One region of the Kitasatospora sp. NPDC004289 genome, then DNA from elsewhere that is predicted to be linked to it. Evidence: riboswitches for the same ligand, from Rfam matches in the RefSeq annotation. Region 1 holds a riboswitch; each other region holds the start of a gene.
The links. A riboswitch is a leader RNA that binds a small molecule or an ion and turns the genes downstream of it on or off. The one in region 1 is predicted to bind cyclic di-AMP.
Positions count from the first base shown of each region.

Region 2: it holds a riboswitch for cyclic di-AMP, as region 1 does, so the genes downstream of both, ACWEPF_RS27575 (NlpC/P60 family protein) here and ACWEPF_RS24700 (glycoside hydrolase family 16 protein) in region 1, are expected to answer to the same signal.
Region 3: it holds a riboswitch for cyclic di-AMP, as region 1 does, so the genes downstream of both, ACWEPF_RS33400 (transglycosylase family protein) here and ACWEPF_RS24700 (glycoside hydrolase family 16 protein) in region 1, are expected to answer to the same signal.
Region 4: it holds a riboswitch for cyclic di-AMP, as region 1 does, so the genes downstream of both, ACWEPF_RS21740 (M23 family metallopeptidase) here and ACWEPF_RS24700 (glycoside hydrolase family 16 protein) in region 1, are expected to answer to the same signal.

Region 1 is NZ_JBSGEL010000039.1:644-8,385, forward strand. Features, by position in the region: gene ACWEPF_RS24695 (hypothetical protein) at 1-1,354, shown strand, start outside; cyclic di-AMP (ydaO/yuaA leader) riboswitch at 1,514-1,681, shown strand; gene ACWEPF_RS24700 (glycoside hydrolase family 16 protein) at 1,688-2,875, shown strand; gene ACWEPF_RS24705 (hypothetical protein) at 2,877-3,344, opposite strand; gene ACWEPF_RS24710 (hypothetical protein) at 3,426-3,743, shown strand; gene ACWEPF_RS24715 (IclR family transcriptional regulator) at 3,767-4,561, opposite strand; gene aceB (malate synthase A) at 4,751-6,403, shown strand; gene ACWEPF_RS24725 (allophanate hydrolase-related protein) at 6,539-6,925, shown strand; gene ACWEPF_RS24730 (hypothetical protein) at 6,903-7,742, opposite strand, start outside.
Region 2 is NZ_JBSGEL010000048.1:9,087-16,828, reverse strand. Features, by position in the region: gene ACWEPF_RS27585 (hypothetical protein) at 1-759, opposite strand, end outside; gene ACWEPF_RS27580 (C40 family peptidase) at 756-1,811, opposite strand; gene ACWEPF_RS27575 (NlpC/P60 family protein) at 2,029-3,084, opposite strand; cyclic di-AMP (ydaO/yuaA leader) riboswitch at 3,146-3,307, opposite strand; gene ACWEPF_RS27570 (NlpC/P60 family protein) at 3,680-4,711, opposite strand; gene ACWEPF_RS27565 (NYN domain-containing protein) at 4,907-6,208, opposite strand; gene ACWEPF_RS27560 (hypothetical protein) at 6,553-6,816, opposite strand; gene ACWEPF_RS27555 (rhomboid family intramembrane serine protease) at 7,011-7,742, shown strand, end outside.
Region 3 is NZ_JBSGEL010000075.1:15,816-23,557, forward strand. Features, by position in the region: gene ACWEPF_RS33375 (NAD(P)/FAD-dependent oxidoreductase) at 1-10, opposite strand, end outside; gene ACWEPF_RS33380 (Ppx/GppA phosphatase family protein) at 463-1,401, opposite strand; gene ACWEPF_RS33385 (DUF501 domain-containing protein) at 1,404-2,060, opposite strand; gene ACWEPF_RS33390 (FtsB family cell division protein) at 2,097-2,501, opposite strand; gene eno (phosphopyruvate hydratase) at 2,623-3,909, opposite strand; gene ACWEPF_RS33400 (transglycosylase family protein) at 4,104-4,862, opposite strand; cyclic di-AMP (ydaO/yuaA leader) riboswitch at 4,868-5,020, opposite strand; gene ACWEPF_RS33405 (cytochrome P450 family protein) at 5,246-6,493, opposite strand; gene ACWEPF_RS33410 (SDR family NAD(P)-dependent oxidoreductase) at 6,654-7,049, shown strand; gene ACWEPF_RS33415 (MazG family protein) at 7,060-7,742, opposite strand, start outside.
Region 4 is NZ_JBSGEL010000031.1:51,921-59,662, forward strand. Features, by position in the region: gene clpX (ATP-dependent Clp protease ATP-binding subunit ClpX) at 1-1,100, opposite strand, end outside; gene ACWEPF_RS21715 (ATP-dependent Clp protease proteolytic subunit) at 1,342-1,989, opposite strand; gene ACWEPF_RS21720 (ATP-dependent Clp protease proteolytic subunit) at 2,046-2,663, opposite strand; gene tig (trigger factor) at 2,884-4,245, opposite strand; tRNA gene ACWEPF_RS21730 (tRNA-Pro) at 4,573-4,646, opposite strand; tRNA gene ACWEPF_RS21735 (tRNA-Gly) at 4,832-4,902, shown strand; gene ACWEPF_RS21740 (M23 family metallopeptidase) at 4,971-5,996, opposite strand; cyclic di-AMP (ydaO/yuaA leader) riboswitch at 5,999-6,148, opposite strand; gene ACWEPF_RS21745 (DUF6348 family protein) at 6,518-7,246, shown strand; gene ACWEPF_RS21750 (hypothetical protein) at 7,310-7,504, opposite strand.

The DNA.
Region 1 (7,742 bases):
GCCGGTCCTCTCCGACTTCCTCGCGGTGGGCCGCCACCGGGCGGCCCAGCAGGACGAGTTGACCCGGGCGCACGACGCCTCCGTCGCCGGCCTGATCGCGTCCGGCGCCCAGGTCGCCGCGCTCGCCCGGCAGGACGCGGCACTCGCCGCCAAGGCGGCGGCCGAGGCCAACGGCGCCGCGTCCGACGCCCAGCAGGCGGCGAGCGACGCCCAGGCCTTCGCCGACCAGGCGGCCGGCCACGCCCGGGACGCCAAGAGCTCGGCCGACCAGGCCGAGGCGTCGGCCGCCCGGGCGCGCGCGGCTGCCGCGCAGGCCCGCGGCGCGGCAGCCGAGGCGGCGGCGAGTGCCGCCAGGGCGCAAGGGGCGGCCGACCGGGCCCGGGACCACGCGAGTGCGGCCAAGGCGTCGGCCGACGACGCGCTGGTCGCGGTCGAGCAGGCACGTGAGTCCGCGAGGAACGCGGGCGAGTCGGCCGAGCGGACCCAGCAGGTGATGCGCGAGGCGCTGCGCCGGGCCGCCCTCACCGCTGCCGTCTCCGCCGAGTTCGACCGGCGCGACGTGGAGGCGTTCTGGAACGGCGACTCGGACCGGCGCTCCGCCCACCCGGACCTCGACTGGGACACCTTGTCGACCTTCCTCCGGACGGTCCACAAGTACGGCCCCTTCACTCCGCTCCCCGGCGAGTACGAGGACTTCGCGGACTACCTGGAGGTGGCGCACACCAAGCTCGCCGCGTTGGGGCTGATCCCCCTGACCTCGACGGCGGCGGGATGGGTCGACTGCGGCGCGCGGGGCCTGGAGTGGTTGGCGGGCCGCGGCTCCGGCAGTGACGCCGGCTCCGGTTGCGCCGGGGCGGTGTTCCCGGTCTGGGGGATCTACAACTCCGCGAAGGAGGTCGGCGGGAAGCTGGGGGAGGCGGCCGGCTGGGTGGGCGAGAAGCTCGGCCTGCTGAGCCCGAAGCGGCCGCAGCAGACCAGCTTCTGCTGGGTGGGCAACGGACCGCAGGCCCCGAGCACGCCGAGCTCCAAGGTGCCGGACGACTACGTCGTCGCCATCGGAGGGGTCACCCGGTCCCAGGACCGGGGGCAGGTGTTCACCGGCTCGATGGGGAAGACCGGCGCCGAGGCGTCCGCGATGCTGCCGAACAGTCAGGTCCAGCTGACCACGGCCGGAGCGATCCGGGCGGCCGGCGGGAAGGTCGAGTACTCCCCGGTGGACACTCCGGCCGACTACACGAACTTCCACAACGTGAACATCACCCTGGGGAACACCAGTCCGTTCGGCGTCCGCGAGCCGAACGCGGTCGCCCCCAAGGACCGGTTCACCCTGGAAGCGCACGGAAACGCCTGCTGAAGCGGTCGGGGCCCGCGGTGGGAGCCGTCGTGGGCCCCGACGGTCGGTGTGAGGGAGCTCTCGTTGTCGCTCGGTGGGGGAGCTGCCTAGCCTGCATGGAGTTCGTGTAGCTGCGGACGCCGTCGCCGGGGCGCCGAGTCCTGCCTGCCCGTCGACGGTCACTCGACCACACCGAGTACGGGCAGGAGCGGGGGAACCAGGTCAGTCCGTGACCCCTGCCCGCCCACTCGGCGCAGGGGCACTCGGGGTGAAGCCGCTCACGGGCGGCCGGGCGTCCCCTCATGCCCGAACCCGACAGCTCACCTCGCAGGCGTCGAAAGAGGACTCCTGCCCATGCGCTTCTCCGTCACTCCCGCGCGCCTCGGCGCGGCCGCCCTCGTGGCTGTACCACTGATCGCCGCCGCCCCGCTGGCCAGCCAGGCCGAGGCCGTCACCGTCGTCACCCAGGACCGGCTCAGCCCGAACACCCTGGCCGCGGACGTGGCCGGCCGGGCCAGCCTGACCGTGCACTCCGGCTCCTGCTTCACCGCCAAGACCCTCGGCGTCGGCGTCCGGGACGCCGCCGGGCGCAACCTCGACTTCCCCGGCAACGCGAGCAACGTGCGGATCTGCCCGGGCGGGGTGACCTTCACCAGCGGTGCCAGGGCGCTGCCGGCCGGGACGTACACCCAGTTCGGCTTCTGGCAGGACCAGAACGGGGGCTGGCACAACCTGCCGTCCCGTCAGCTGACCGTCGGCGGTGGCTCGGTGACCCCGACCCCGACCCCCACGCCTACGCCTACGCCCACGCCCACTCCGACGCCCACCCCGACCCCGACCCCGGGTGGTTCGCCCGTGCCGGGCAAGGCGCTGACCTGGTCGGAGGAGTTCGACGCTCCCGTCGCGCTCGGCAGCAAGTGGGTCAACGACCGCAGCAGCAGCTACCGTTACGGCAACCACAACCCCGACGACAACAAGCTGGACTGGCTGAACCCGTCCGGCGTCTCGGTCGCGAACGGTGTGGCCACCTTCACGGCCAAGCCCTCCGCGCACACCCTGGAGAACGGCAGGCAGGCCTGGGACACCGGGCTGCTCACCACCGAGTACTCCTCGCAGGGCTTCCAGGTGCGGACCGGCGACTACGCCGAGGCCCGGGTCAAGCTGCCCTCCGAGGCGGGTGCCTGGCCGGCCCTGTGGACCTGGAAGGACGGCAACGGGGAGATCGACACCTTCGAGTACCACCCGGACAACGCCGCGCTGCTGGAGCTGACCAACCACGTCAGGTCGGGCCAGAAGTACCTCACCGACGCCACCGCGATCGGCCACGACAAGTGGGTCACCATCGGCACGTACTACGGCGCGAACTCCGTCGACTGGTACGTGAACGGCGTCAAGGTCTTCTCCGACAACCAGGGCGTCGGGTCCAGCTGGTCCGCCTACCTGATCCTCAACCTCTCGGTGGGTGCCGGGAAGTACCACCCGGGGCCGTCCGGCACCGCGCCGATCGACTTCGCCGCCGACTGGGTCCGCGTCTACCGCTGATTCAGCCCACGGTGAGCGTGAACGGCGTGGAGTTGTTCGCGAGGTCCGTGTCGTCCGCGCTGTACACCGTGACCTGCCCCTCGGCCTGCGTGCCGGGGGGCAGGTCCAGGTCCACCCGGACCGGGGCGTTCGCGCTGGCGGTCCGGAGCGGGGGCAGCCCGGCGGGGAAGGTGCAGGTCAGTACGTGGTGCCCGGCCGTGGCCCGGCAGTCCGCCGGGAAGTACGGGCCTTCGAAGGTGAAGCCGGCCGGCAGCGTGATCGTCACCCGGAACGGGGAGGCGGTCCGGTCCGGCCCCCGGTTGGCGACGAAACCGTGCGCGGTGGTGACGCCGCCGGGCGGGGCCGGATCCGCGTCGATCCGGACCGCCTCCAGGTCGGAGTGCGAGGGCGCCGCACTGGCCGGCACGGCCGTCCCCAGGGCCAGTGCCGCCGCCCCCGCCAGCACGGCCGTCAGCTTCCGTCCACCCATGGTCCACTCCGCTCGCTCAGTGCCGTACTCCCTGTACAGACTGTAACGGCGTAGCGTGGAGGACTGGCGGAGGTGAGGACGATGTCCGGACAGGTGTTGAGCGAGGTCTCCGGGGTGGTCGGCCCCGACAAGGAGGCCCAACTCGTGACGTCGTACCGGGAGTTGGTGGCGGGGGCGCTGCCGGAGGGGCTGATCAGGACGGAACTGCTGCGCGGGCCCGGCGGCCGCTGGCGGGTGCAGAGCCTGTGGCGGGACAAGGCCACCCTGGAGGCCGTCCGGGCGGATCCGAAGCTGGCCGCCGCGCCGCGGCTGTTCCGCGAGGTGGGCGTGGAGCCGGAGCTGACGGTCTTCCAGCTGACGGCGGCGCAGGCGGGCCCGCCCGACCTCGATCCGGACTGAGGCCGGGCGGGCCTGACCTGACGTCAGGGGGCGAGGACCTGACCGAGTCGGGTCGCGATCTGGCGCATCACGGGGACCAGCGAGCTCTCCCCGGCCTGTGCCTCCAGGGCCCGGATCCGGGCCTCCGGGCCGGAGACCGAGAGGGCGGTGGGGGTCGGCGCGCCGGGGACGGCGACCGCGATGCAGCGCACGCCGATCTCCTGCTCCTGGTCGTCCACCACGTAGCCGGAGGCCCGGGCGTGGGCCAGCTGGGCGAAGAGCTCGTCCGGGTCGGTGACGGTGTACGGCGTGTGCGACTGGAGCGGCTGGGTGCCGAGTACGGCCCGCGCCTCGGGCTCGTCCAGCTGGGCCAGCAGCGCCTTGCCCACGCCGGTGCAGTGCGGCTGCACCCGACGGCCGACCTCGGTGAACATCCGCATCGAGCGGCGGGACTGCACCTGGCCGACGTAGACCACCTCGCCGCCCTCCAGCACCGCCAGGTTGGCGGTCTCCCCGGTGGCCTCCATCAGCTCGGCCAGGTACGGGCGGGCCCAACTGCCCAGCAGGCGGCCGGAGGTCTCGCCGAGGCGGATCAGCCGCGGGCCGAGGGTGTAGCGGCGGGCGGTGTCCTGGCGGACATAGCCCTGCTGCACGAGGGTACGGATCAGGCGGTGGATGGTCGGCATCGGCAGGCCGGAGCTGGCGGAGAGCTCGCTCAGGGTCGCGATGCCACCGGAGTCGGCGAGTGCTTCGAGCAGCTGGAAGGCGCGCTCGACGGACTGGACGCCGCCGCCGGCTCGCTCGGCCCCGGACGGTGCTGCAGCGGGGGTGGTGGCCACCGGCGTTCCCTTCTGCTGTGGAGGAGGAGTAGAGTCCCGGCGATCTACCTCAACAAACCGTTGAAATTCTGTATCGCGGAAACTAGTCTCCACCTTACAGAACCGAACCCGCCAGTAGGTGGGTCGGTATCGAGGAGGCACCCACCGGAGCCTCCCTGCTGGCTCAACTGTCCAAGGAGTGTTCTGCCCATGGCTGCAGACCAGGACCCCGTCGGCGCCCCCTCCGCCGCTCCGGTCGTCACTGTCGCCGGTCCGCGCGTCCCCCGCAGCGAGGAGGTGCTCACTCCCGAGGCCGTCTCCTTCGTGGTCGGCCTCCACCGCGCCTTCGAAGGCCGCCGGCAGGAACTGCTGGCCCGCCGCAAGGCCCGGCGCGCCGAGATCGCGGCCGCGGGCACCCTCGACTTCCTCCCGGAGACCGCCGAGGTCCGCGCCGGTGACTGGAAGGTCGCCCCCGCTCCCCGCGCGCTCCAGGACCGCCGGGTCGAGATCACCGGCCCGACGGACCGCAAGATGGTCATCAACGCGCTCAACTCGGGTGCCAAGGTCTGGCTCGCCGACTTCGAGGACGCCACCGCCCCCACCTGGGAGAACGTGGTCAGCGGTCAGGTCAACCTGATCGACGCCTACGAGGGCCGGATCGACTTCACCACCGAGGCCGGCAAGTCCTACGCCCTCAAGCCCGCCGCCGAGCTGGCCACCGTCGTGGTCCGCCCCCGCGGCTGGCACCTGGACGAGACCCACCTGCTGGTCGACGGCGTGCCGGTCTCCGGCGGCCTCTTCGACTTCGGCCTGTACTTCTTCCACAACGCGGCCCGGCTGATCGCCAAGGGCGAGGCTGACCCGAACTCGGGCCCGTACTTCTACCTGCCGAAGACCGAGAGCCACCTGGAAGCCCGGCTCTGGAACGAGGTCTTCACCCACGCGCAGGCCGCGCTCGGCATCCCGCACGGCACCATCCGCGCCACGGTGCTGATCGAGACCATCACCGCCGCGTTCGAGATGGACGAGATCCTCTACGAACTCCGCGACCACGCCGCCGGGTTGAACGCCGGCCGGTGGGACTACCTGTTCTCCATCGTGAAGAACTTCCGGGACGCCGGGGAGCACTACATCCTCCCGGACCGGAACTCGGTCACCATGGCCGCGCCGTTCATGGCCGCCTACACCCGCCTGCTGGTGCAGACCTGCCACAAGCGCGGCGCCCACGCGATCGGCGGCATGGCCGCCTTCATCCCCTCCCGCCGCGACCCCGAGGTCAACGCCGCCGCGCTGGCCAAGGTCAAGGCCGACAAGGACCGCGAGGCCGGCAATGGCTTCGACGGCTCCTGGGTCGCCCACCCCGACCTGGTCCCGGTCGCCCGGGCCTCCTTCGACGCGGTGCTCGGCGAGCGGCCGAACCAGAAGGAGAACCCCGGCCCGGCCGAGCCGGTGACGGCCGCTCAGCTGCTGGACATCGCCGGTGCGGGCGGCAGCTGCACCGAGGCCGGACTGCACAACGCCGTCCAGGTCGGCGTCCGCTACATCGAGGCCTGGCTGCGCGGGCTCGGCGCGGTCGGCATCTTCAACATGATGGAGGACGCCGCCACCGCCGAGATCTCCCGTTCGCAGATCTGGCAGTGGATCCGCAACGACGTGGTCCTCGCCGACACCGGCGAGAAGGCCAGCGCCGAGCTGGTCCGCCGGCTGGTGGCCGAGGAACTGGACGCGCTGAAGGCCGAGCTGGGCGAGGCCGCGTACGCCGGTGGGCGCTGGGCCGAGGCCGCCCGGCTGTTCGAACAGGTCTCGCTGGCCGAGGAGTTCGTCGACTTCCTCACCCTGCCCGCGCTGCCGCTGCTCGACTGATCACCAATCTAGCGAGGCGCGGCCGCCCTGCCGCCTGCCGTGCTGGAGCACTGGCCGCGCCGATTAGTACGAACCGTACGGCCACCCCGGGTCGGGGTGGCCGTACGGCCTTGTCACGGAAGGAACTTCACGCACATGGCACGCATCTTCTTCAACGGCCAGGCCATGGTCGGCGGCCCGTTCCACGCCTCGGTGGCCGACGCGCTGCTCGGCCCCGTCACCACCGCCCCCGGCTACCGCTTCTTCTCCATCCGCGACGAGTGCCCCGGCCTGCTCGCCGACCCGGCGGTGGAGACCGCGATCGAGGGCGAGCTGTACGACGTCGACCTGGCCCACCTGCGTGACGTCATCCTCCCCGGCGAGCCCGCCGAACTCGAGCTCGGCGTCATCGAGTTGGCCGACGGCTCGGCCTGCCTCTCGATGCTCCTCGCCCGCGGCCAGCTGGAGCGCGGCGTGCACCAGGAGATCACCGGCTTCGGCGGCTGGCGCGCCTACCTCGCTACGCTGGGCCGCACCGCCTGACCGGCGGGCCGTCCGGGTCGCCGAGGAGCCAACTCCCGTCACCCAGCGGGGTGGTCGTGGAGGAGTGGGTACGGCCCGAGGCGAACGGACCGACGGTCCCGGTGGCGAGGTCGACCAGGTGGTCCCGGTACCACTCCTCCTCGGTCTCCTCGTCCTCGCCCGCGGTGGTGACCACGGCGGTCCCGTCGGTCAGGTAGCCTCCGCCGGTCCACTCCAGCACGGCGTTCGGCCGGCCCGGCTCGAAGTCGTCGACGCCGAGGGTGAGCAGTTCCTCCCCGTCGGGGTAGCGGTGGAAGGTGACGTCGGTCTGGTCGTGCGCGACGGTCATGAACTGGGTGCCGTCGGGTGCCAGATCGATCAGGCAGCGGTCGGGCCACGGGTAGTGCACCACCTCCAGGCGGCCGTCCCGCAGCGAGGCGCGGAAGACGGCGGCCCCGTCCTGGCCCTCGCCCACCTCGAGCAGCACGTGGCCGTCGGCCGGGTGGAAGTGCTGGGAGCCGCCGTGGCCGGCGGTGTCCAGTTCGGTCCCGTCGAGCGGCTCGCCCGTCGCGGTGTCCAGGACCTCCCAGCGGTCCACCGGCCCGCGCCCGGCCAGTACGTCCGGCCGGTAGACCCAGACCGTCCGCCCGTCGGGGGAGAAGGCGCAGTTCGGCCAGTGCACGTAGTGCTGCGGGGCGCAGGGGCCCAGGAGGTGGCGCCAGAGCTCGGTGCTGTCGGCCGAGAGGCACACCACCGCGTCCGAGGTGGTGTAGCAGGCCAGACGGAAGCCCGCGGTGAAGTCCACCGCGATCGGTCGGTCACCGTTGGTCGGCGTGAA
Region 2 (7,742 bases), on a different contig from region 1:
GGCCGGGGTGCGCACCGGGGCCCCGGCGGCGGCGGTGGTGACGGCGGCTATCCCGGCGTACTGCCCGGCGGGGGTGCCGAGCAGCCGGTCGAACTGCTCGGCGGTGGCCGGGTGGCCGATCAGCAGCTTCCCGGGCCAGCCCGCGCCCCAGACCTCACCGACCAGCGGCACCGCCTGGTCGGCGGCGGCCGCGGTCCGGGCCAGCTCGGCCGGGGCGGCCTGGCCGAACACCAGGCAGTGCCTGCCCGGCGCCACCGAGACCGGGCCGAGGTCCCAGGGGGCGGCGGGGCCCTCGGGCTGCTCCTGCGTCAGCCGCCAGCCTCCGGTGCCCCGTTCGAAGGAGAGCCGGCGCCGCAGCACCGCCGGGTACTCGTCGTACTCCGCGACCCGCCAGCCGAGCTCGGCCCTGAGCGTCACGCCGGTGCCCGCCGGCTCCGTGAACTCGGTGATGCGGTACGAGAGTTCGGCCAGCGGAAGATCGGCCAGCCGGCGCAGCGCGGCCTGCCCGGCCTCCCCCGCGGGCAGAGCGGCCGCGTCGTGCCGCAGCAGTGCGCGGGCGCGGTCGGCCAGCAGTGCCTCCAGCTCGGGCCGGACGGCGGGCACGGTGGCCGCCGCCGTCGGCCCGGAGAACACCGGGGCGGCCGACCGGCCGCGGGGCGGGGAGAGCTGCACCAGCCCGGCGGCCGCGAGCAGCAGCGCGGCCCGGCGGGAGAGCGGCGGGGCGGAGCCGGACGCACTCCGGCCACCGGCTGCTGTCATACCCGGACGACTCCGGTGACGGGCATCGCGTTGACGCTCTCGTAGCGCACCCGGGCGCCGGGGTAGGGCGCGTGCACCACGACACCGCCGCCGGCGTACATGCCGACGTGGTGCATGTCCCTGTAGAAGATCACCAGGTCTCCCGGGCGGGCGTCGGCCAGACTGATCCGCTGGCCCGCGTTGGCTTGCTGCTGCGAGGTCCGCGGCAGGGTCACTCCGGCCTGCCGCCAGCTCCAGTACATCAGACCCGAGCAGTCGAAGGTGCGGGGGCCGGTGGAACCGTACACGTAGGGCGAGCCGATCTTGCTGGCGGCGGCGGCCAGCGCGGCGGCGGCCCGGCCGGAGGCGGCCGGGAGGTTGCCGAGGTCCACCCGCTCCCCGCCGCGGGCCGCGCGGCGCTCGGCGTCCCGGGCGTCGTCCGCCTGGAGCCGGGCCCGCTCGGTGGCGCCCAGACCGTTCAGCAGCCGCTGCGCCTTGGCCAGGCGCTGGCGGATCTCCTGCTTGCTCTCCGCCAGGGTGCGCCGCACCGACTCCAGCTCGGCCAGCTTGGCCGAGGTCTCGGCGCGGCGCTGGTCCAGCCGGCGCTGACGGTCGATCACCTGGCGCAGGGTGTCGTTCTGCCGTTCGCTGACCTGGTCCAGGGTGCGGGCCCGGTAGAGGTAGCCGGCCGGGTCGGAGTCCAGCATCAGCTGCACGGCCGGGTCGATGCCGCCGGCCCGGTACTGGGCGGCGGCCACCGAACCGAGGTCGGAGCGCAGCCGGTTGAGCTCCTCCTGGGCGGCGGCCACCTGGTCCTGGAGGGTGCCGGTCTCGGCCTGCAGGACGCGCTGCTGCTCCTGGGCGGCGTTGGCGCGCTCGGAGGCCTGCTCGGCCTCCTCGTAGATCTGGTCGACCTGGGCCTTGACGTCCTTGCGCGAGGTCGGCTCGGCCGGGGCGCCGGGCGCGGCGGCCGCGCCCCCGGCCGCCGCCACGCCGAGCACCGTGGTGGCGGCGGCGGTGAGCACCAGCGCGCGGGTCAGCCGGCGGGCGGCCGGCAGGGGGGAACGAGACACGGCGGCGGCTCCTGTGCGGCCGGGCCACCGCCGCCGACCAGGTGGGCGGGCGTCCTGACGGAGGTCCGGGGGCAGACGTTAGCGAGTCGCGGCGATCTAGTCCAAACCCCTACAGGGCCGAATATTTGACCACTAATCGGACAGCTGATCCACCGTCGGGAAACGCCGCAGGCCCGGCACGGGGCCGGGCCTGCGGGCTGTAGGACGTTCGGGTGGGTCAGACCCGGACGATCGCGTTGATCGGCATCACCGTGGCGGACTCGTGCCGGACCAGGGTGCCGGTGCGCGGGGCGTGCACGATCTGGCCGCCGCCGACGTACAGGCCGACGTGGTGCCGGTCGCCGTAGTAGATGATCAGGTCGCCGGGCTTGGCGTCGGCGATGTTGGTGCCGATGTTGGTGCCGGCGCCGGCCTGCGACTGCGAGGTGCGCGGCAGCGAGATCCCGGCCTTCTTGAACGACCAGACCATCAGGCCGGAGCAGTCGAAGGAGTCCGGGCCGGTGTCGCCCCAGCCGTAGGGCTTGCCGATCTGCGCCTCGGCGGCGGCGACCACGGTCGCGGCGAAGGAGCCGGCCGGGAGGGAGCTCAGGTCGGTGCGGCTCTCCGAACGGGAGGCGCGCTCGTCACCGCCGGAGGACTGCGGCTTGGCCGCGGACTTCGCCGCGGCGGCCTTGGCGCTCGCCTCGGCGGCGGCCTTCTGCTCGGCCTCGCGGATCTTCTGCTTCTCGGCCGCGTCCAGCGAGTCGTACAGGGCCTGGGCCTTCGCCAACTTGCCCTGGACGTCCTCCTTCTGGGCCTTCAGCTGCTGGCTGGTCTTCTCCAGGTCGGCCAGCTTGCCCTGGGTCTCGGCCTTCTGCTGGTCGAGCTTGTCCTGCTCGGTCTTCAGCTGCTTCAGCGCGTCGGCCTGCGAGACGCCGACCTGGTTGATCGCACCGGCCTGGCCGAGGAAGGCGTCCGGGCTGCTGGAGAGCATCAGCTGGACGGTCGGGGATATCCCACCGCTGCGGTACTGCTCGGCGGCGATCTCACCGAGGCTGGCCTGGAGGGCGTTCACCTGCTCCTGACCGCGCGCCACCTCGTCCTGGAGGTGGCCGACCTGGGTCTGCAGGGCCTGCTGCTTCTCGGTGTTCGCGTTGAACTGCTCGGTCGTGACCTCGGCCTGCTCGTTGAGCTGGTCGATCTGGCTCTTGACCTCGTCCTTGGAGGGCTGCGGGTCGGCGTGCGCTCCGGTCTGGCTGGAGAGGACCACGGCGGCGGCCGCGGCGGCCGTCATGATCGAGACGCGGGTACGACTGGCAGGCTTGGGACGACGATGGGACGCCACGAAGGCGGACTCCTTCTTCCTACGTCCGCCTACCGGGTGAGCTGACGGGTTCGGGCTGGAAGGTAGCCCTACGACGTCTCACCCCCGCACCGTCTCGCGACGGCCCGGCCGGCCTGACGCCGATTCACCCCGAGGAACGTGGTTCCCCGGCTCCGATCGGCAGCCACCCCCTCGGGGGTCCCCTGTCGGGCAGTCAACTCTCCCTGCCCCGCTGCGTCTCGAACTCGGCGGTAACCACCGCCGCCGCCCAGGCTGGACGATCGACAGTGCGGTGGTTCGACAATGACCCTAGTAACCCAACCGTGATCGGTTCAAATCCTTGTAAGAAAAAAGACGGAAGAAAGTCCAAGTGCATTTGTGATTGCGACCGACCGTGATCACGAATGCACGGTGAGCTGAGATTTCGCCCTCCGGAGACGACGGAGGGCCCGCCGGAGGTGTCCCACATCACAGCGGGATTCCGGCGGGCCCGGGCGTGTCACGGGGCGTCAGTTGCCCCGGCTCACACCAGTTGTCCGTTATGCCGTGCTCGGCTGACCGGCCGTCAGACGCGGCGGATGGTCTTGATCGGCATCACGTTGGCGGGGGCCACCTTGACCACGTCACCGGTGCGCGGCGCGTGCACCATCATGCCGTTGCCGATGTACATGCCGACGTGGTGCGCGTCGCTGTGATAGATGATCAGGTCGCCCGGCTGGGCGTTGGCCACGTCGTTGCCCACGTTGGTGCCGACGCTGGCCTGCGACTGCGAGGTGCGCGGCAGCGAGACGCCGGCCTGCGCGTAGGCCCAGACCATCAGGCCGGAGCAGTCGAAGTTGTTCGGGCCGGTGGCGCCCCAGACGTACGCGCGGCCCTGCTTGCTGAGCGCGGCGTTCATCGCGACGCCCGCGTAGCCGGCGGCCGGCGGCAGGGTGCTCGGGTCGATCCGGGTGGCGCTGCGGGAGGAGCGGTCGCCGCTGGTGATGGCGGCGCGGTCGGCGGCGCTCAGCTGGTTGAGGAGGTTCTTGGCCTCCTGCAGCTTGCGCTGGACCTCGTTCTTGGAGTCGTTCAGGGCCTTGGTGTTGCGGTCCAGCTCGGCCAGCACCGAGGCGGCCTCGGCCTTCTGCTGGTCCAGCCGGCGCTGCTGGTCCTGGAGCGAGCGCAGGGTCTGCGCCTGGGTCTGGTTGACCTGGTCGGCGCTGGAGGCCTTGCTCAGGTAGCCGTCCGGGTCGGAGGCGAGCATCAGCGCCACCGACGGGTCGACCCCGCCGTTGCGGTACTCGTCCGCCGCCACGGCGGCCAGGCCGGTCTGGAGCTGCGTCATCTGCTCCTGGCCGCGGGCCACCTGGTCCTGCAGCTGGTCGGCCTGCTTGCGCAGCTGGTCGGCCCGCTCCTTGGCGCCGTTGTAGCGCTCGGCGGCCTGCTCGCCCTCTTCGTAGAGCTTGTCGACCTGGGCCTTGACCTCGTCCTTGGTCGGCTTCGCGGGGGCCGCGTAGGCACCGGACTGGGCGGAGACGGCGACCGCGGTCGCAGCGGCGGCGGTGAGCACGATGACCCGTGCGCGGCTCGGCTGCTTGGGACGGCGGTGGGAAGCCAAGGTGACGAACTCCTTCAGCACTCCTGGACGCCCACCCGTTCGAGCGATAGTCCAGAAAATAGGTTTGACGCCTGACCCTAGTGAGTCAGGAGCCGTCGCGCCACTCCCCTACCGGGACGAACTTCCCTACGCACAGCGGCTTTCACGAGACGGACACAAACGCGCCACGCTCCCCTGACCGGACATCAGAAGAGTTCACGGCCTGGACAGCCGCCGGAGCAGCAGCATCGAGGAGACCGGGCGCGCACCCGCCTTCTTCACGCCGTCCGCCACCTCCTTGTCGGTGGAGACCACCACCACCGGCCGCCCCTGCGGCTCGGCCCGCACCAGCCGGCGGATCAGCTCGTCCGCCGTCTCGCCGGTCCGGCTGAAGCGCACCCGCACCCCGCGCGGCGGCGCCATGATGACCGGAGCGTCCAGGTCCTGACCGTCGAACACGCAGGTCACCTCGGCCTGGGTGCGCTGGGCCAGCATCGCCAGCCCGCCCAGCAGCCGCATCCGCTGCTGCTCCAGCGGCAGCGTCGGGTACCCGGTCTTGGTCACGTTGTAGCCGTCCACCACCAGGTGGACCTGAGGGATCGCCAGCAACTGGTCCAGCAGCGCCGGATCGTCCTCGGCCAGCGCCCGCCGGGCCACGTCGTGCGGCGAGGCCGAGCCCGGCACCACCGCGTCCACCAGATCGGCGGGGTGGAGCTGCGTCACCGGCAGCGCAAGCTCCCGCTGGAGGCCCTGGGCCGACTGCAGCACCGTGTCCAGCAGCAGCCGCAGCCGCATGTCCTCGACGCTGCGGCCCTCCCGGACCGAACGGCGGCCGGTCTCCAGCGCGCCCTCCAGCTCGGTGATCCGGTGCCGCAGCCGCCGGGACTCCGCCTCGGCGGCGCTCAGCTCGGCGGACGCGGCGGCCCTCGCCTCCGCCAACTCGGCCTGCGCCTTGCGGGCCTCGGCCTGCGCCCGCCGGGTGTCGCTCTCCAGGCTCCGCACCTTCTTGCGCAGCGACTCCGCCTCGCGCCGCACCCCCTCGCCCTCGGCGCGCTGCCGGTCGAGGTCGGCCCGGGCGTGGGCCCTGGCCTCCGCCAGCTCCTCCTGGAGCTTCTCCACCAGCCGCTCGGCCTCGGCCGCCGCCCCCTCGGCGCCGGCCCGCTCGGCCAGCTCCCCGGCCTCCGCCACCAGCGCGGCCCAGCCGGCCGGGCGGACCAGGTAGGCGGCGGCGGCCACGTCCATCGGATCGGCCGCGCCCGGCACGCTGCCCGACTCCAGTGCCTTCACCAGATCGGGCTGGCCCAGCCGCAGGCGTTCGGCTATCCGCTGCCGGAAGGCCGGGTCCGCCTCCAGCGCGGCGGCCAGCGCGGTGGCCGCGTACTTGGCCCGGCGGGCGGGGGTGAACTTGGCGTACTGCCGCAGCGAGGCCGGGAGTTCACCGGCGGGGAGCCCGCCGAGGGCGTCGGCGGCGATGCCCACCACGCGGTGGCGGACGCCCTCCGGGAGCGGACGGCCCAACTGCTCGCCGTGGGGCTGCTCGGTGTCCTGGGGAACGGGGCCCTCGACAGTGAGGCCCTCGACGGTGGGGCCTGCGGTGGTGGGGGCCTCGGTGGCGAGGTCCTCGGTGGTGGGGTCCTCGGAGGCGGCGGCCGCAGGGGCCGGCCCCGCCGGGGGTCGCTGCCCCTGCGGTTCGGCTGTCCCCCTGGCTGCGTCCACCACGTCCTCGGCTCCGATCCTGCTGCGCGGGGTCCGCACGGCCGTTTGCCGCTGCCCTCAAACACACCGCTCTCTGCAATTGTCGCGGGTACCGTGCCCCGGCCCGACACGCGCCACACGCCGGGCGGGCCGGGGCACCCGCGATCTCAGGAGTCCTGCTGCTCCGCGGCGGCGTCCTCCGCCCCCGGACGGGCCACCAGCTCGACCTGGTCGACCGCGTTGCACCAGCGGCAGCGGACCGACTCGACGGTCTCGGCGAGCACCTCGGTCTCCTCCACCTTGGACTCACCGGCCAGGTCGAAGTGGAGGAACTCCACCGTCCGGGCGGAGCGGGTCACGTCGAAGCGGGTGAGGTTGCCGCAGAGCGTGCAACGCCAGCGGGTCTCGGCGGTGGGGAGCGCGATGGTCATGTGCCAAGTCCTCTCGTTGGTGCCGCGCGATCGGCGGTCACCCAGGGTCCGGGAGGCCAAGCCTATTGCCTGGCCGGGTGCCCGCGGACCGGGCGTCCGCGATCCGGTCCGACGGATTCCGGCCCGCCCCGCGGGTCCCCCACATGCAGCAGGCCCGGGTGTGCCGGACCGGCCCCGGAGGAATGCCTGCACCCATGGCCACCCCCGTCCTGGACCCGCCCGGCACCCGCGACCTCCGCCCGCCGGAACGGGTCCCCGTGGTCACCTGGACGCTGATCGGCCTGAGCCTGCTGGTCCTGCTGGTCTCCCCCAGCGCCGGCCTCAACCCCCGCTACGGCACCGGCCCGGCCCGGGTCTGCGCCGAGCAGCGCTACGAACAGCGCTGGGGGGCCGTCCCCGCCGAGCTGCTGGCGAACCGTCCGCTGACGCAGGACCGGCTCCGGCAGCTGCCGCCCGCGTCGGCGGACTGCCCGCCGCTGGTGCCCTCGCCGCACAAGCTGGTGCTGCTCTCGCCGCTGACCGGTCTGTTCGTGCACGCCGGGTGGGCGCACCTGCTGGGCAACCTGCTCTTCCTCTTCGTCTTCGGGCCGGGGGTGGAGCAGCGGTTCGGGCGGGTCCGGTTCCTGCTCGGCTACCTGATGGTGGGTCACCTCGCCACCTACGGCTGGGCGCTCGCGCAGACCGGCGGGCCCGAGTCGGTCCGCGCCCTGGTCGGGGCCTCCGGGGCGATCGCCGGAGTGCTCGGCGCCTACCTGCGGCTGTACCCGAGGGCGCGGGTCACCGCGCTGGTGCCGGTGCTGCTCTTCCTGCCGCTGCGGTTCCCGGCCTGGCTGGTGCTCGGGCTCTGGTTCCTGCTCCAGTGGCTCTCGGTCCGCCAGGGGGGCACCGGCGTGGCCTACGCGGTCCACGTCATCGGCTTCGCCGCC
Region 3 (7,742 bases), on a different contig from region 1:
TGGTGCTCATATCCGAAAGTATCCACCCCCGTTCGGGGGCACCTTCGTGAGGCCCGTCACAAGCCTCTGGACACCGTCTGCTACACTGCGCGGCCACACTCCGGGCCCTCGGGGGGCACTCCACCCCGGCCCGTCACCGTTCCCGGTCCGCTCGAACGGTACCGGTGCGAAACCCCGTCGCTGAGCAGCAACGATCCCGATCCGGTCCCGGTTCCCGGCCCGTTGTTTCGATTCCACTACCCAGCCCGATGCCCACCTTCGAACCATCGAGCGCGGCCCACCAGAGGCCTTCGGTCCCGCATATCGGACAGACCGGACCGCCGAGTGCGACGAAAGGCTGGTTCGCCATGTGAAGAAATTCACGAAGGTTCTTGCGACACCCGGTGCAGCGGGCGGCCCCGGGTGCCATCCAGGCACTCCGGGGCCGCTCGCAGGGGCGTCGGGAGGGCTCCCGACGGGGCGTCAGGAGACCAGGCTCCAGGCGACGCCGTCCAGGATGTCGTGCTCGCTGACCACCAGCTCGGCGGCCCCGGTGCGCTCCATGATCTCCAGCAGCACCAGCGCCCCGGCGCCGATCACGTCCACCCGGCCCGGGTGCATGACCGGGATCGCGGCCCGCTCGGCGTGGTCCATGGCCAGCAGCCGGTGGGCGGTCTCGCGGACCTGCCCGACCGTCAGCCGGGCGTGGTGGATCCGGGCCGAGTCGTACTCCGGCAGCTCCAGCGCGATGCCCGCCACGGTGGTGACGGTGCCCGCCAGGCCGACCAGGGTGGCCGCGGTGGTCAGCGGGACCACCTCGGCGGCCCGGTCCAGCGCGGCCTCCACGTCGGCCCTGGCCCGGGCGGTCTGCTCCTCGGTCGGCACGCCGGCGCCGCCCTCGAAGTGCCGCTCGGTCAGCCGGACGCAGCCGATGTCCACCGACCGGGCCGCCTCCACGGACTCCCCGCCGAGCACGAACTCGGTGGAGCCGCCGCCGAGGTCGAAGACCAGGTAGGGGGAGGGGAACTGACCACCGGTCAGCTCCTTGGTGGCGCCGGTGAAGGAGAGCCGGGCCTCCTCCTCGCCGCTCACCACGGTCGGCTCCACGCCCAGGATCTCCTTGACCCCGGCCACGTACTCGGCGCTGTTCTCGGCGTCCCGGGAGGCGCTGGTGGCCACGAACCGCAGCCGGTCCGGGCCGACCCCGTGCTCGGCCAGCACCGCGGCGTACTCGCGGCAGGCGGCGAAGGTGCGCTCCAGCGCCTCGGGGGCCAGGCGGCCGGTGCGGTCCACGCCCTGGCCCAGCCGGTTGATCACCATCCGGCGGTCCAGGTCGGTGATCTCCCCGGTCTCCGGGTCCAGGTCGGCCACCAGCAGCCGGATCGAGTTGGTGCCGCAGTCGATGGCCCCCACCCTGGTCACGCTCACTCGGACTCCCCCTGCTCGGCCTCGGCGGCGGCCTTCTTGGCGGCGCGCTCGGCGGTCAGCTGCTCCTTGGCGGCGATCACGGCCGCGTGGTCCTGGTCCTTGGCGCGGTTCTTCAGCACCCGGGCACCGGCCTCCTCGACCTCGGCCGGGGAGACGCAGGGGCCCTTGGCCCACCAGTCCTCCAGCATCGCGATCGCCTCGTCGCCGAGCGGGTTGACGCCCTCCCCGGCGGCCAGCGAGTGGCCGACCAGCACGTGCAGGCACTTCACCCGGTCCGGCATGCCGCCGGCGCTCGGGAAGCCCTCCAGCACCTCGATGGCGTCCCGGCGCGCGATGTAGTCCTCGTGCGCCTTCTGGTAGGCCGCCGCCAGCTCCGGGTCCTCGGCCAGCCGGGCGGTCTGCTCCTTCATCACGCCGTCCGCCTCCAGGGTGCCGATCAGCGAGGCGGCCTTGGGGCAGGTCAGGTAGTAGAGGGTCGGGAACGGCGTGCCGTCGGGCAGCCGGGGCGCGGTCTCCACCACGTCCGGGTTGCCGCACGGGCAGCGGTGGGCCACGCCGCGCAGGCCGCGCGGCACCCGGCCGAGCTGGGCCGCGATGGCGGCGACGTCCTGGTCGTCGACCAGGGGGGTGTCGGTCGAGGGGGTGTCAGTCATGGGATTGCTACTGCCTCTGGGGGTGTGCTGCTGCGCCTAGCGCGGGACGGGGGTGGTGTCGGCCTGGTCGACCGAGTCCCAGACGCTGGCGTACCAGGGCTGGGCGGCCTTGGCCTGTGGAGCTGACGCACCGTCGGCCGAGGAGGACTTGGTGGCCGGCGGGGCCGGGTCCACCGAGATGAACGGGGTCTCACCGGGCATCGCGTAGTGCAGCCGTTGGCGGGCCTGGGCCTTCACGAACTCCGGGTCCTGCCAGCGCGCCTTCTCCCGGCTGAGCTTCTCCACCTGGGCCCTGGCGTGCTCGGCCTTGGCCCGCTGGGCGTTGATCTCCGAGCGCTGCGCGATGTACTGCCGGGTGGGGTAGGCGAGGATCGCCACCAGCGAGCAGAGGACCAGCACCAGCACGGTGGCGCGGCTGGTGAAGCGCGGTCGCGCCGCCAAGCCCGGAATCTTCCACATCGCCGGTACCCCTCCATCCACACGCCGGTGCCCCGGCCCACCACCCTACGGGGTGGGAGCCGGGGCACCGGTCACAGCTGGCTGAGTGTCAGCCCCGGGTCGCTCAGGCCTCGGCCTTGAACCGGGGGAAGGCCCCGCGGCCCGCGTACTCGGCGGCGTCGTCGAGGATCTCCTCGATGCGCAGCAGCTGGTTGTACTTGGCGACGCGCTCGGAGCGGGCCGGGGCACCGGTCTTGATCTGGCCGCAGTTGGTGGCGACGGCCAGGTCGGCGATGGTGACGTCCTCGGTCTCGCCGGAGCGGTGCGACATCATGCAGCGGTAGCCGTTGCGCTGGGCCAGCTCGACGGCGTCCAGGGTCTCGGTCAGCGAACCGATCTGGTTGACCTTCACCAGCAGCGCGTTGGCGGTGCCGGTCTCGATGCCGCGGGCCAGGCGGGCCGGGTTGGTGACGAACAGGTCGTCACCGACCAGCTGGACCTTGTCGCCCAGCTTGTCGGTCATGGCCTTCCAGCCGTCCCAGTCGGACTCGTCCAGCGGGTCCTCGATGGAGACCAGCGGGTACGCGGCGACCAGCTCGGCGTAGTAGTCGATGAGCTCGGCGGAGGAGATCGCCTTGCCCTCGAACTGGTAGGCGCCGTCCTTGTAGAACTCGGAGGCGGCCACGTCGAGCGCCAGCGCGACGTCCTTGCCCGGGGTGTAGCCGGCCTTCTTGATGGCCTCGGTGATGAGGTCCAGGGCCTCGCGGTTGGAGTCCAGGTTCGGCGCGAAGCCGCCCTCGTCGCCCAGGCCGGTGGAGAGGCCGCGCTCCTTCAGGACGCCCTTGAGCGTGTGGTAGACCTCGACGCCCCAGCGGACGGCCTCGGAGAAGGACTCCGCGCCGATCGGGGCGATCATGAACTCCTGGATGTCGACGTTGGAGTCGGCGTGCGACCCACCGTTCAGGATGTTCATCATCGGGACGGGCAGGACGTGCGCGTTCGGGCCGCCCAGGTAGCGGAACAGCGGCAGGTCGCTGGCCTCGGAGGCGGCGTGCGCCACGGCGAGCGAGACGCCCAGGATGGCGTTGGCGCCGAGCGAGGACTTGTCCGGGGTGGCGTCCAGGTCGAGCATGGCCTGGTCGATCAGGCGCTGCTCGGTGGCGTCGTAGCCGACGAGCTCCGGGCCGATCTGCTCGATGACGGCCAGGACGGCCTTCTCGACGCCCTTGCCGAAGTAGCGGTTCTTGTCACCGTCGCGGAGCTCAAGCGCCTCGAAGGCGCCGGTGGAGGCACCCGACGGGACGGCGGCACGGCCGGTGCTGCCGTCGTCCAGACCGACCTCGACCTCGACCGTGGGGTTGCCACGGGAGTCGAGGATCTCGCGGGCTACGACGACATCGATGGACGGCACGAGGCATCTCCTTGCGGAAGCGGGATGTGTAGTCGTTACGACCAGAGCCTAACCGCACCGGGCCCCGGGACCACGCTGACCTTGGTCCCGTCTCACCTCGTGGCCTTCCTACCCACCGGTAGTTCACCCGGGACGGGCACGGAGGGGCCGCACCGTCGAACGGTGCGGCCCCTCCGTGATGACGGTGCGTCGGATCAGCCCAGCTGGAGGACCTGGCCGGGGTAGATCAGGTCGGGGTTGCCACCCACGACCGACTTGTTGGCCTGGTAGACCTGGTGCCAGTCCTGGCCCTTGGCGGCGGCGATGCCGGACAGGGTGTCACCGGACTTGACGGTGTAGTTGCCGGTGGCCGGGGCCTTCGGCGCGGCGTGCTTCGGGGCGTTCACCGTCGGCGCGGCGGCCTTCGGGGTCTCGACCTTGGGCGCCGGCTTGGTGGTCTCGGCGGCCTTGGGCGCGGCCTTCTTGGTCTCCGTCTTGGGGGCGGCCTTCGGGGTCTCCGCCTTCGGCGCAGTCGTGCGGGTCTCCGAACGGGAGGCCTTGGCCTCGGAGTTGGTGTCGACCTGGGCGGCGGCGCCGCCCTTGGTCAGACCCGCCTTCACGGAGCAGACCGGCCAGGCGCCGGGGCCCTGGGAGGCGAGCACCTTCTCGGCGACCGCGATCTGCTGGCCCTTGGTGGCCTGGTTGGCCTGCGGCGCGTAGGCCTTGCCGCCGAAGCCGGCCCAGGTGCTGGAGGTGAACTGCAGGCCGCCGTAGAAGCCGTTGCCGGTGTTGATCGACCAGTTGCCGCCGCTCTCGCACTGGGCGACCTTGTCCCAGGTCGAGACGGGCGCGGCCTGGGCGCCGGTGGCGGCCATCAGCGGAAGGGCGAGGCCGACGCCCGCGACGCCCGCGACGGCGATCGCCTTCTCGGCCTGGGTACGACGACGGTGACGGCCCGAACCAGAAAACAGCATGAAGAAGTCCCTCTCCGCACGCCTGCGAGGTGAGCTGTCGGGTTCGGACCGGGAGGTGGCCCGGCCGCCGTGAGGCGGCTTCACCCCAAGCCGTGGGGGGACGGCGACGTACGTGTGGGTCCCCCGCCCCTGCCCAAGGGTCTGGTCGGTGTCCCGGTAGCGCGGCGGGCAGGATTCGGCGTTCCGCGCGCGGGGTCCGCAGCTGCGGACTGCAGGGAGGGTAAGCAGATCAGCTGATCGATCACAAGCTCATGTCGAACACATCACACCGAAATCACGCTGCGCGGTGGGTCGTCCACAAACCGTACCCCTGTGGCCGGATTGATGTGTATTCAGATCACGGTCGATCAGATATGACCGACACGCCGTCAGATAGCGGGTGTTCAGCCTTCCGGGGTGAAGCGGACCGGCAACTCCCGCAGCCCGCGCATGATCAGACCGCCGCGCCAGCGCAGGTCAGCGGGCTCGGCGGCGAGTTGCAGGTCGGGCAGCCGGGTCAGCAGGGCGGCGAGCGCGAGCTGTCCCTCCATCCGGGCCAGCGGGGCGCCGATGCAGTAGTGGATGCCGTGGCCGAAACCCAGGTGCGGATTGTCCTTGCGCGCGAGGTCGAGGGTGTTCTCCGCCGCGAACCGGGCCGGGTCGCGGTCGGCCGCCGCCAGCACCACCAGCACCGGGTCGCCGACCGGGATGTCCACCCCGCCGATGGTCAGCGGGCTGGTGGCGAACCGCCAGGTGGCCAGCTCCACCGGGCCGTCGTAGCGCAGCAGTTCCTCCACCGCCGTCTCCAGCAGCGCGCTCTCGCCCCGGCGCAGCGACGCCTGCAGCAGCTCCCGCTGCTCCGGGTTGCGCAGCAGTGCGTAGGTGCCGTTGCCGATCAGGTTGATGGTGGTCTCGAAGCCGGCGAACAGCAGGATGAAGGCCATCGCGGCGGCCTCGTTCTCCGTCAGGTGCTCACCGTGGTCGCTGGCCCGGATCAGGCCGGAGATCAGGTCGTCGCCGAGGTCGGCCCGCTTGCGGTGGATCAGCTCCAGCAGGTAGGCGCGGATCTTCTTCACCGCCCGCCCCACTCCGCCGCGTTGGCCGCCGTGGTGACGGATCATCGCCCCGGCCCAGTCCCGCAGGTCGTCCTGGTCCTCCGGCGGCACGCCGAGCAGGTCGCAGATCGCGTAGATGGGCAGCGGGAAGGCGAACTCGTGGATCAGGTCGGCCTCGCCGCGGGCCGCGAAGCCGTCGACCAGGCGGTCGGTCAGCTCCTGCACCCGGGGCTGGAACTCGGCCACCCGGCGCGGGGTGAAGGCCTTGGACACCAGCCGGCGCAGCCGGGTGTGGTCCGGCGGGTCGATGTTCAGCAGATGGGTCATCAGGTCGGCCTGCCGCTCCCCCGGGATGCCGACCCGGCCGGTGCGGTGGGCCTGCTCGCTGTGGTGCGCCGGGTTCTTGGAGAGCCGGGCGTCGGCCAGCGCCTGCCGGGCGTCCGCGTACCGGGTGACCAGCCAGGCGTCCACCCCGCTGGGCAGCGTGGTGCGGTGCACCGGGGCGTGCTCGCGCAGCCAGGCGTACGCGGGGTACGGGTCGGCGGCGAACTCCCAGGTGAAGAGGGCGGGCTGGGTCGGGGCGGGGCTGTCCGGCATGGTGTGAACGGTAACCCGCCGAAGTACGAGTGAGCCTGGTCACCTGGGGGGTAATTGCTCTTGCGGAGGATCGGAGCGTGCTTACGATCCTCCGATACGGACTTGGAGGGACGCCGGTGCGGCGCGTCCCGCCGGGCGCGGCTCAAGGAGGAGCAGTCCCATGCGAGTAACCGGGGCAGTGGTGGTCATCGCGGTACTGGACGGCGGTTCGGGTGCCGGGCTGGCCCGGCGGTTCGCCGCCGCCGGCGCGGCCGGGATGCTGATCGCCGATCAGCGGGCCGGCGTGGCGGAGGACCTGGCCACCGAACTGGACCGTCCGGGCTGCCCGGTGGTCGGGGTGGGCGCCGACGTCCGGCAGCCCTCCGACGTGGCCGCCCTGGTCTCCACCGCGGTCAAGCACCTGGGCCCGATCGACCTGTTCTGCGTCTGCGGCCCCGACGCCGAGCGCATCCTCCCGATCGCCGAACTCCCCGCCACCCTCGGCCCGCTGGCCGAGCTGATGGCCCAGGTCGGCGAGGCGATCGGCGAGGTCCTCGCCCCCGCCGTCGCCGCCTGAGCCCTTCCGCTCACTCCGCCGCCCGGACCTCGTCCCGGTAGGCGCGGGTGGTGGCGCGCAGCGCCTGGTCGATGTCCAGGTCCTCGTCGTAGGCCCGCTGGGCGAGGGCCAGCAGCACCCTGCCCAGGCTCTCCTGGTCGAGCGCGGCGGGGAGTTCGTACGGGGCGTCCGGAACGGCGGTGAAGCCGGCCCGGCGGACCCGGGAGACCAGCTTGGCGGCGTACGCCAGCGCGGGCAGCCCGGCCGGGACGCCGTCTAGGATCGAGTCGCGCTGCTTCTCGGCGGCCTTGAGCTGCTCCCAGTTGGCCTCCACCTCGGCCGCGCCGTCGGCCTCGACGTCCCCGAAGACGTGCGGGTGACGGTACATCAGCTTCTCGACGATGTCCCCGGCCACGTCGTCGACGGTGAACGGGTCCTCCGGGTGCTCCTCGGCGATCCGGGAGTGGAACATCACCTGGAGCAGGACGTCACCCAGCTCCTCGCGCAGGGTGGTGCGGTCGCCCTCCTCGATCGCCTCGACCAGCTCGAAGGCCTCCTCGACCAGGTACTTCACCAGCGAGGCGTGGGTCTGTTCGGCGTCCCAGGGGCAGCCGCCCGGGGAGCGGAGCCGGTCCATCACCGCGACCAGGTCCAGCAGCCGGGCCCCGGGAAGGTCGTAGGAGCCGGGCAGCAGCTCGATCTCGGGCGCCTCCC
Region 4 (7,742 bases), on a different contig from region 1:
AGGATCGCCTGGTCCGCGATGGCCTCCAGCGCGTCGCGGCTGAACTCCAGCTCCACGCCGTCGAGTTCGAAGAGCTTGCGGTACTGCTTCACCAGCGCGTTCTTCGGCTCGGTGAGGATCTGCAGCAGCGCCTCGCGGTCGAGGTTGTGCACGCTGGTGATCACCGGGAGGCGGCCGATGAACTCGGGGATCATGCCGAACTTGACCAAGTCCTCCGGCATCACCTGGCGGAAGTGGTCACTGGCGTCCGACTCGCGCTTGGATCGGATCGTGGCCCCGAAGCCGATGCCCTTGGCACCGGCCCGGCCCTCGATGATCCGCTCCAGGCCGGCGAACGCACCGCCGACGATGAACAGGACGTTGGTGGTGTCGATCTGGATGAACTCCTGGTGCGGGTGCTTGCGCCCGCCCTGCGGCGGCACGCTCGCGGTGGTGCCCTCCAGGATCTTCAGCAGCGCCTGCTGCACGCCCTCGCCGGAGACGTCCCGGGTGATCGACGGGTTCTCGCTCTTGCGGGCCACCTTGTCGATCTCGTCGATGTAGATGATCCCGGTCTCGGCCTTCTTGACGTCGTAGTCGGCCGCCTGGATGAGCTTCAGCAGGATGTTCTCGACGTCCTCGCCGACGTAGCCCGCCTCGGTCAGGGCGGTGGCGTCGGCGATCGCGAACGGCACGTTCAGCATCCGGGCCAGCGTCTGCGCCAGCAGGGTCTTGCCGGAGCCCGTCGGGCCCAGCAGCAGGATGTTGGACTTGGCCAGCTCGATCGCGTCCTCGCGGCCGTTCCCACCGCTGCGCCCGGCCTCGCCGGCCTGGACGCGCTTGTAGTGGTTGTAGACCGCGACCGAGAGCGACTTCTTGGCGATGTCCTGGCCGACCACGTACTGGTCGAGGAACTCGTAGATCTCGCGGGGCTTCGGGAGCTCCTCGAACCGCACCTCGGAGGTCTCGGCGAGCTCCTCCTCGATGATCTCGTTGCACAGGTCGATGCACTCGTCGCAGATGTACACGCCTGGCCCGGCGATGAGCTTCTTCACCTGCTTCTGGGACTTGCCGCAGAACGAGCACTTGAGCAGGTCGCCACCGTCTCCGATGCGTGCCACGAGGTGCTTCCCCTTCGCCAGGGGCCCCGCGGGGGTCCGGGGCCTGGTGCTGTGAGGCGATCCTGACCGCGCAGCGGCGGCCGGTCTCGCTAATCCGACGGTACTCTGCCGAGCCGGTAATTCCGCCGTCTTCGACAGGTCTGCCGTACGCCCTGGGCGAATTGATACCGAACAGATGCCGTCGAAGGAAGGGGCGGGACACGGCGGACCGCCGTGCCCCGCCCCAGGAGCCACAGGGGGCTCAGGAGGTCAGCGAGGACTTCCGGGTGGAGATGATCTGGTCGATCAGGCCGTACTCGAGGGCCTCCTCGGCCGTAAGGATCTTGTCCCGCTCGATGTCGTCGCGGACCTGCTCGACCGGCTTGTTGGAGTGCTTGGAGAGCATCTCCTCCAGCTGCTCGCGCATCCGGAAGATCTCCTTGGCCTGGATCTCCAGGTCGGAGACCTGGCCGCGGCCGGTCTCGGTGTACGGCTGGTGGATCAGGATGCGGGCGTTCGGCAGTGCCATCCGCTTGCCGGGGGTGCCCGCGGCCAGCAGCACGGCCGCCGCGGAGGCCGCCTGGCCCATGCAGACGGTGGTGATGTCCGGCTTCACGTACTGCATGGTGTCGTAGATCGCGGTGAGCGCCGTGAAGGAGCCGCCGGGCGAGTTGATGTACATCTGGATCTCGCGGTCCGGGTCCATCGACTCCAGGCAGAGCAGCTGCGCCATGATGTCGTTGGCCGAGACGTCGTCCACCTGGGAGCCGAGGAAGATGATGCGCTCCTCGAACAGCTTGGCGTACGGGTCGTACTCGCGGATGCCCTGCGAGGTGCGCTCGACGAAGCGCGGAACGATGTAACGGCCCTCGGCCCGGGGGGCGGTGAGCTCGGTGCGCGCGTTGTACATGGGGGGTGTGTCCTCCGAAGCGTGACGGTCGGTTGGGTCTGGCTGCCGGTGCCGGATCAGGCGCCGGTGCCGCCGCCGCCGGGAACGTCCGCGGCGCTGTGCATGATCGAGTCGATCAGGCCGTACTCCTTGGCCTCCTCCGGGGTGAACCAGCGGTCCCGGTCGGAGTCCGCGGTGACCCGCTCGAAGGACTGGCCGCTGTGCGCGGCGATCAGCTCGGACATCCGCTTCTTGGTGCGGAGCAGCTGCTCGGCCTGGATCTTGATGTCGGTGGCGGAGCCGCCGAGGCCGGCCGAGGGCTGGTGCATCAGGATGTTGGCGTTCGGCAGCGAGAAGCGCTTGCCCTTGGCACCGGCCGTCAGCAGGAACTGGCCCATCGAGGCCGCCATGCCCATCGCGATGGTGACCACGTCGTTCTTGATGTACTGCATGGTGTCGTAGATCGCCATGCCCGCCGTGATCGAGCCGCCCGGCGAGTTGATGTACAGGTAGATGTCCTTCTCCGGGTCCGCGGCCAGGAGGAGGAGCTGGGCGGTGATCTTGTTGGCGATGTCGTCGTCGACCTGCTGGCCGAGGAAGATGATGCGCTCGTTGAGCAGCCGGTTGTAGACCTGGTCCCCCAGGCCGCCGAGCACGTCACCAGCGGCGGCGTGCGGCGCCATCAGGCCAGGCATCTGCATCTGCGGGAACGTCACTTAGCCACCTGCTCAGTCGAATTGTCGCTGTCTATGGACCCTAACGCGCAGGCCCCTCCTCCGAATCCCCCGCGCGGAACTGTTCGCTGTGAGCGCAGGGTCCGGAAGCGGTTACGGGAACGGCCCGGACCCCCCTGACGGGGTGTCCGGGCCGTTCTCTGACCGTGGGTCAGACCGTGGTGCGGGAAGCGCCGGAGGCTCAGGCCTCGGTGGTCTCCGCCGACTCCTCGGTCTCCTCGTCGTCCTCGAAGGAGACGACCTCACCGTTGGTGTCGGTGACCTTGGCCTGCTCGACGACCAGGGCCAGCGCCTTGCCCCGGGCGACCTCGCCGACCAGCAGCGGGACCTGGTTGGCCTGGACGACCTGCTGGGCGAACTGGTCCGGGGTCATGCCGGAGCCGGCCGCGCGGCGGACCAGGTGCTCGGTGAGCTCGTCCTGGTTGACGCCCAGCTTCTCCTTGTCGACGATCTCGTCGAGCACGAACTGGGTCTTGATGCCCTTCTTGGCCTGCTCCTCGGTCTCCTTGGAGTAGTCCTCGAGGGACTTGTCCTGGGTGGCGAGGTAGGTCTCGAGGGTGAGGCCCATCGGCTCGAGCTGGTGGTGCTCGAGGTTGTGCTTGCGGGTCTCGACCTCGTCCTTGAGGAGCTTCTCCGGGTACTCCATCTCGACCAGCTTCAGCAGCTCGTCGAGGACCCGCTCCTGGGCCTGGGTGGCCTGGTCGAACTCACGCATGCGCTCCAGGCGCTTGCGGGAGTCGGCCTTCAGGTCCTCCAGGGTGTCGAACTCGCTCGCCAGCTGCGCGAACTCGTCGTCCAGCTCCGGGAGTTCCTTCTCCTGGACGGTGGTGACGGTGACGGTCACCTCGGAGCTCTTGCCGGCCTGGGTGCCGCCCTTGAGCTCGGTGGTGAAGGTCTTGGTCTCGCCGGCCGAGAGGCCGACGACGGCCTCGTCGATGCCGTCCAGCAGGCGGCCCGAGCCGATCTCGTAGCTGACGCCGGTGGCGGTGCCGTCCTCCGGCACCTCACCGTCGACCTTGGCCTCCAGGTCGACGATCACGACGTCGCCCTCGGCGGCGGCGCGCTCGACGTCCTTGACCGAGGAGAAGCGCTCGCGCAGCTGCTCCAGGGACTTCTCCACGTCGGCGTCCTCGACCACGATCGGGTCGACGGTCACCTCGATGCCGGCGAAGTCGGGCAGGGTGATCTCCGGGCGGACGTCGACCTCGGCCACGAAGGTGAGGTCACCACCGTCGGCCAGGTTCTCGACGCCCTGGATGTCGGTGATCTCGGGCTGGCCGAGGACCTCGATCTTGCCCTCGTCGACGGCCTGCGTGTAGAAGCGCGGCAGCGCGTCGTTGACGGCCTCCTCCAGCACGGCGGCGCGACCGAAGCGCTGGTCGATCACCTTGGCCGGAATCTTGCCCTTGCGGAAGCCCGGGACAGAGACCTGCGAGTTGATCTTCTTGTAGGCCGCGTCGAGGCTCGGCTTGAGCTCCTCGAAAGGCACCTCGACGGTGAGTCGAACCCGGGTCGGGTTCAGAGTCTCGACGGCGCTCTTCACGGTTGGGTCTCCTATGGGCTTGCGGTCAGGTTGTCTCCGCCGTTGCCGGCCGGCGGGCCGGGCGCGGTGCGGGCGAGACGGGCGATGGGCGGTTGGAGCTGCATCTCCCGTACAAGGGGGTGGACGGTGAGCTTGACTCCTCGCCCTCGGGCGGTTGACCTGCACGGATCTGCGCAGGGACTACCGCCAGCCGCCCATCCTACCGGTAGCACGAAAGGCGGACGCCAGGGTGCTGCCACACGGATGACGGGACCCCGCGCGAGGACCCCCGGACGGCCCCCGGGACGCCAACAGGGCCCCGCCTTCGGACGAGACCCTGCCGCACTGTCGGGGTGGCCGGATTCGAACCGACGGCCTTCCGCTCCCAAAGCGGACGCGCTACCAAACTGCGCCACACCCCGTGGTGCCGAGAGGAAGCGTACACGCCACCCCACACCCCCACGGCCGTTCCCACGGGCGGCCGTTGACGGTCCCGGCGGGCGGCCCCGACGTGCCGGAGCGTCAAAGCGGTGTGCGAGCAGGCGACCCGACCAGGTACGCTGACCCTGTCCTCGGGACCGCAGCACGCGGCCACGGGGCGTCCTGTGCGGGTGTAGCTCAATGGTAGAGCCCCAGTCTTCCAAACTGGTCACGCGAGTTCGATTCTCGTCACCCGCTCCGCGAAAGGCTCCGGCCCCCGGTCACTGACCGGGGGCCGGAGCCTTTCTGACGTCGTCTCAGTCTTCTCAGACGTTGACGCCGTGGGCGCGCAGGTACGCGACCGGGTCGACGTCGGAGCCGTAGGAGGCGCCGGTGCGGACCTCGAAGTGCAGGTGCGGGCCGGTCACGTTGCCGGTGGCACCCGAGAGGCCGATCTGCTGGCCGGCCGAGACGGTCTGGCCGGCCGAGACGCCGATCGAGGAGAGGTGGGCGTACTCGGAGTACTTGCCGTCCGCGTGACGGATGACGACCTCGTTGCCGTAGGCGCCGCCGTTGCCGGCCTTGACCACGGTGCCCGAGGTGATGGCCTTCACACTGGTGCCGGTGGAGGCGCGGAAGTCCACACCGGTGTGGTAGCCGCTGGACCAGCTGGAGCCGGAGGCGTGGTACGCGGTGGAGGTGCCGCCGCTGACCGGGGCCACGTAACCGCCGGAGGCGACGGTGGTGGAGGTCTCAGCCTTGGGCGCGGCGGCCTTCGGGGCGGCGGCCTTGGGCGCGGCGGCCTTCGGAGCCGCGGCCTGCGGGGCGGCGGCCTTGGGGGTCGCGGCCTTCGGGGCCGGGGTGGAGGCCTTGGAGCGCGAGGCCTTGGTGGTGTCCGCGGACTCGGTGCTCTTGGACTGCTGCTGCGGGGCCGGGGTCTGGGCCGGCGCCGGGGCGGCGACCGCTGCCGTACCCGCGAGCGAGAGGTTCTGGCCCGGGTAGATCAGGTTCGGGTTGCCGCCGATGACGGACCGGTTGTCCTGGTAGAGCTTCTGCCAGCCGCCCTCGACCTGCTGGGCGGAGGCGATCTTCGAGAGGGTGTCGCCGCTGACGACCTGGTAGGCCTTGGCCTCGGCGGCCGGGGCGGCGGCCGGAGCCTGGGCGGGCGCGGCGGCCGGGGCGGACTCGGCCACCACGGCGGTGACGGCGGCGGCCTCGGGGGCGGCGGCCGGGGTGTGGCTCTGGTGCGCGCTGGCGGCGCTGACCGGGACGGCGAACGCGGCGCCGACCACACCGGTGGCGACCGCGATGCGGGTCAGACGGGACAGCTGGACGCGACGGTGCTTGCCCATGGGGCTTTCCTCTCCGACGCCTGTGAGGTGAGCTGTCGGGTTCGGGCTGGAGATGCCCGGCCGCTGGCGCGGCTTCACCCCTAGCCGGACCGGCGTACCGGTACGGCGACTTACCTGTGGGTCCCCCACTCCTGCCATGGCTGTGCTTGTTCGAGGCTCCGGATGGTGGCAGGACTCGGCGTTCCACCCGGTGGGCCCGTCCGGTCGATCCGCCGGACTGGATCCGCAGCTAAGCCCATCGCCCCGGCCGCTGGCAACCCCGGGTTGAACGATCAACGACGATCGGGCGGGACCAAAGTCACTCCGGGCCGGGGACTTCGGCCCTTGGCGGCCATGATCGCTGACCCTGGGCCGATCCTCCGTGCACGCAGGGTGTCGAATGCGACGGTCCGGGTACGGCCCTGCGCGCTCCGTCGGCAGGCGCCGTGACACCGGTCACGCCAGGCCGATACGCTCGCCGTTCGAGGTTCCCGTTCGAGAACAGAGCGCCGCCGTCCGGGCGGCACCGAGGAGATCCGCCCGTGCCCCACGAGGAGCGGCTGGCCGTCATCCGACGCGGAGTGGTCCGCGAGATGGCCCGCCTGGGCCTGGAGTTCACCGTGGACGGTGCGGTGGTCCGGGGGCCCGGCACCACCGCCGTGGCGGTCCGCGACCACGCCGAGCGGGGCACCACCGGCCACGTCGACCTCGGCTACGTCCTCCAGCTCGGCCGGGGCGACGGTCCGGTGGTCTGGGACTGCGCGGCGGGCTTCGGCGGCGACGACGCCGAGCAGCTCGACAACGCGGTGATGATCTGGGCCGGCACCACCGCCACCGCCGTGCTCCAACTCCTGGACGGCGGGCACGCGTTCAGCACTCCCGAGTTCCCCGGCTGGCGGGTGGTGCAGAGCCCGGCGGCCACCTTCGGCACCGGCTCGGAGCTGCTCGCCGACTGGCTCGCGGAGCAGCACTCCTCCCCCGCGCTGGCCGCCGCCGTGCTGCCGGAGCTGGTGCCCGGCCAGGTCAACGGCGTGAAGCTGTTCTTCGGCGGCAAGGCCGGCCACGACGTGGCCGAGGTGCGGGTGAACGGCCGGGTCAGCAGCGCGGCCTCGCGGGCCCTGCGCGCACAGGACTGGCCGCGCGGCGAACGGCTCTGCTGGGCGCGGCTGTTCCTGGTGTTCGCGCCCGAGCCCGAGGCACCGCCGGAGCGCGCGGCGGCGCCCGCACCACCGCGCGGAAGACTCGCGCGCTGGTGGCGGGGACGGCGCTGACCCACCGTCAGGCGGGCCCGCGACCGGACGCCTCCCGGCCGGGCTGGCCGGGGTGGCGGCTGCTCAGCTGGCGACCGAGGAGATGGTCTGCGCGAGCTGGCTGAGGAAGTCCTGGATCGGCTTGGCCGCCGTGGACTGGCTCAGCATGAAGCCGAAGAGCGCGGCGATGATGGCATGGCTGGTCTTCAACTGCTTGTTGCGGATGAAGATCACGCAGATGATGCCGAACAGGACCAGGGCTGAGACGGAGAAGGCCACCCGGACTCACTTCCTCTTTCTACGTAGCGAGTTTCGTGGCGGGCCCAATCCCCCGAGCAATCCCCCGGACCCCCCGAGAACCGACCGTCCCACCCGGACTCAGTGTGGTCGTTCGTGCGGACTGCGTAAAGGACTTGCCGTGAGCAGGCCCCGAAGATCCTGCGATGTGAGACGAATTTCCGCCGACCGAGACGATAGCCGAGCAGGCCTGACGGTCCGTCGGCAGGGCCGCCCCAAC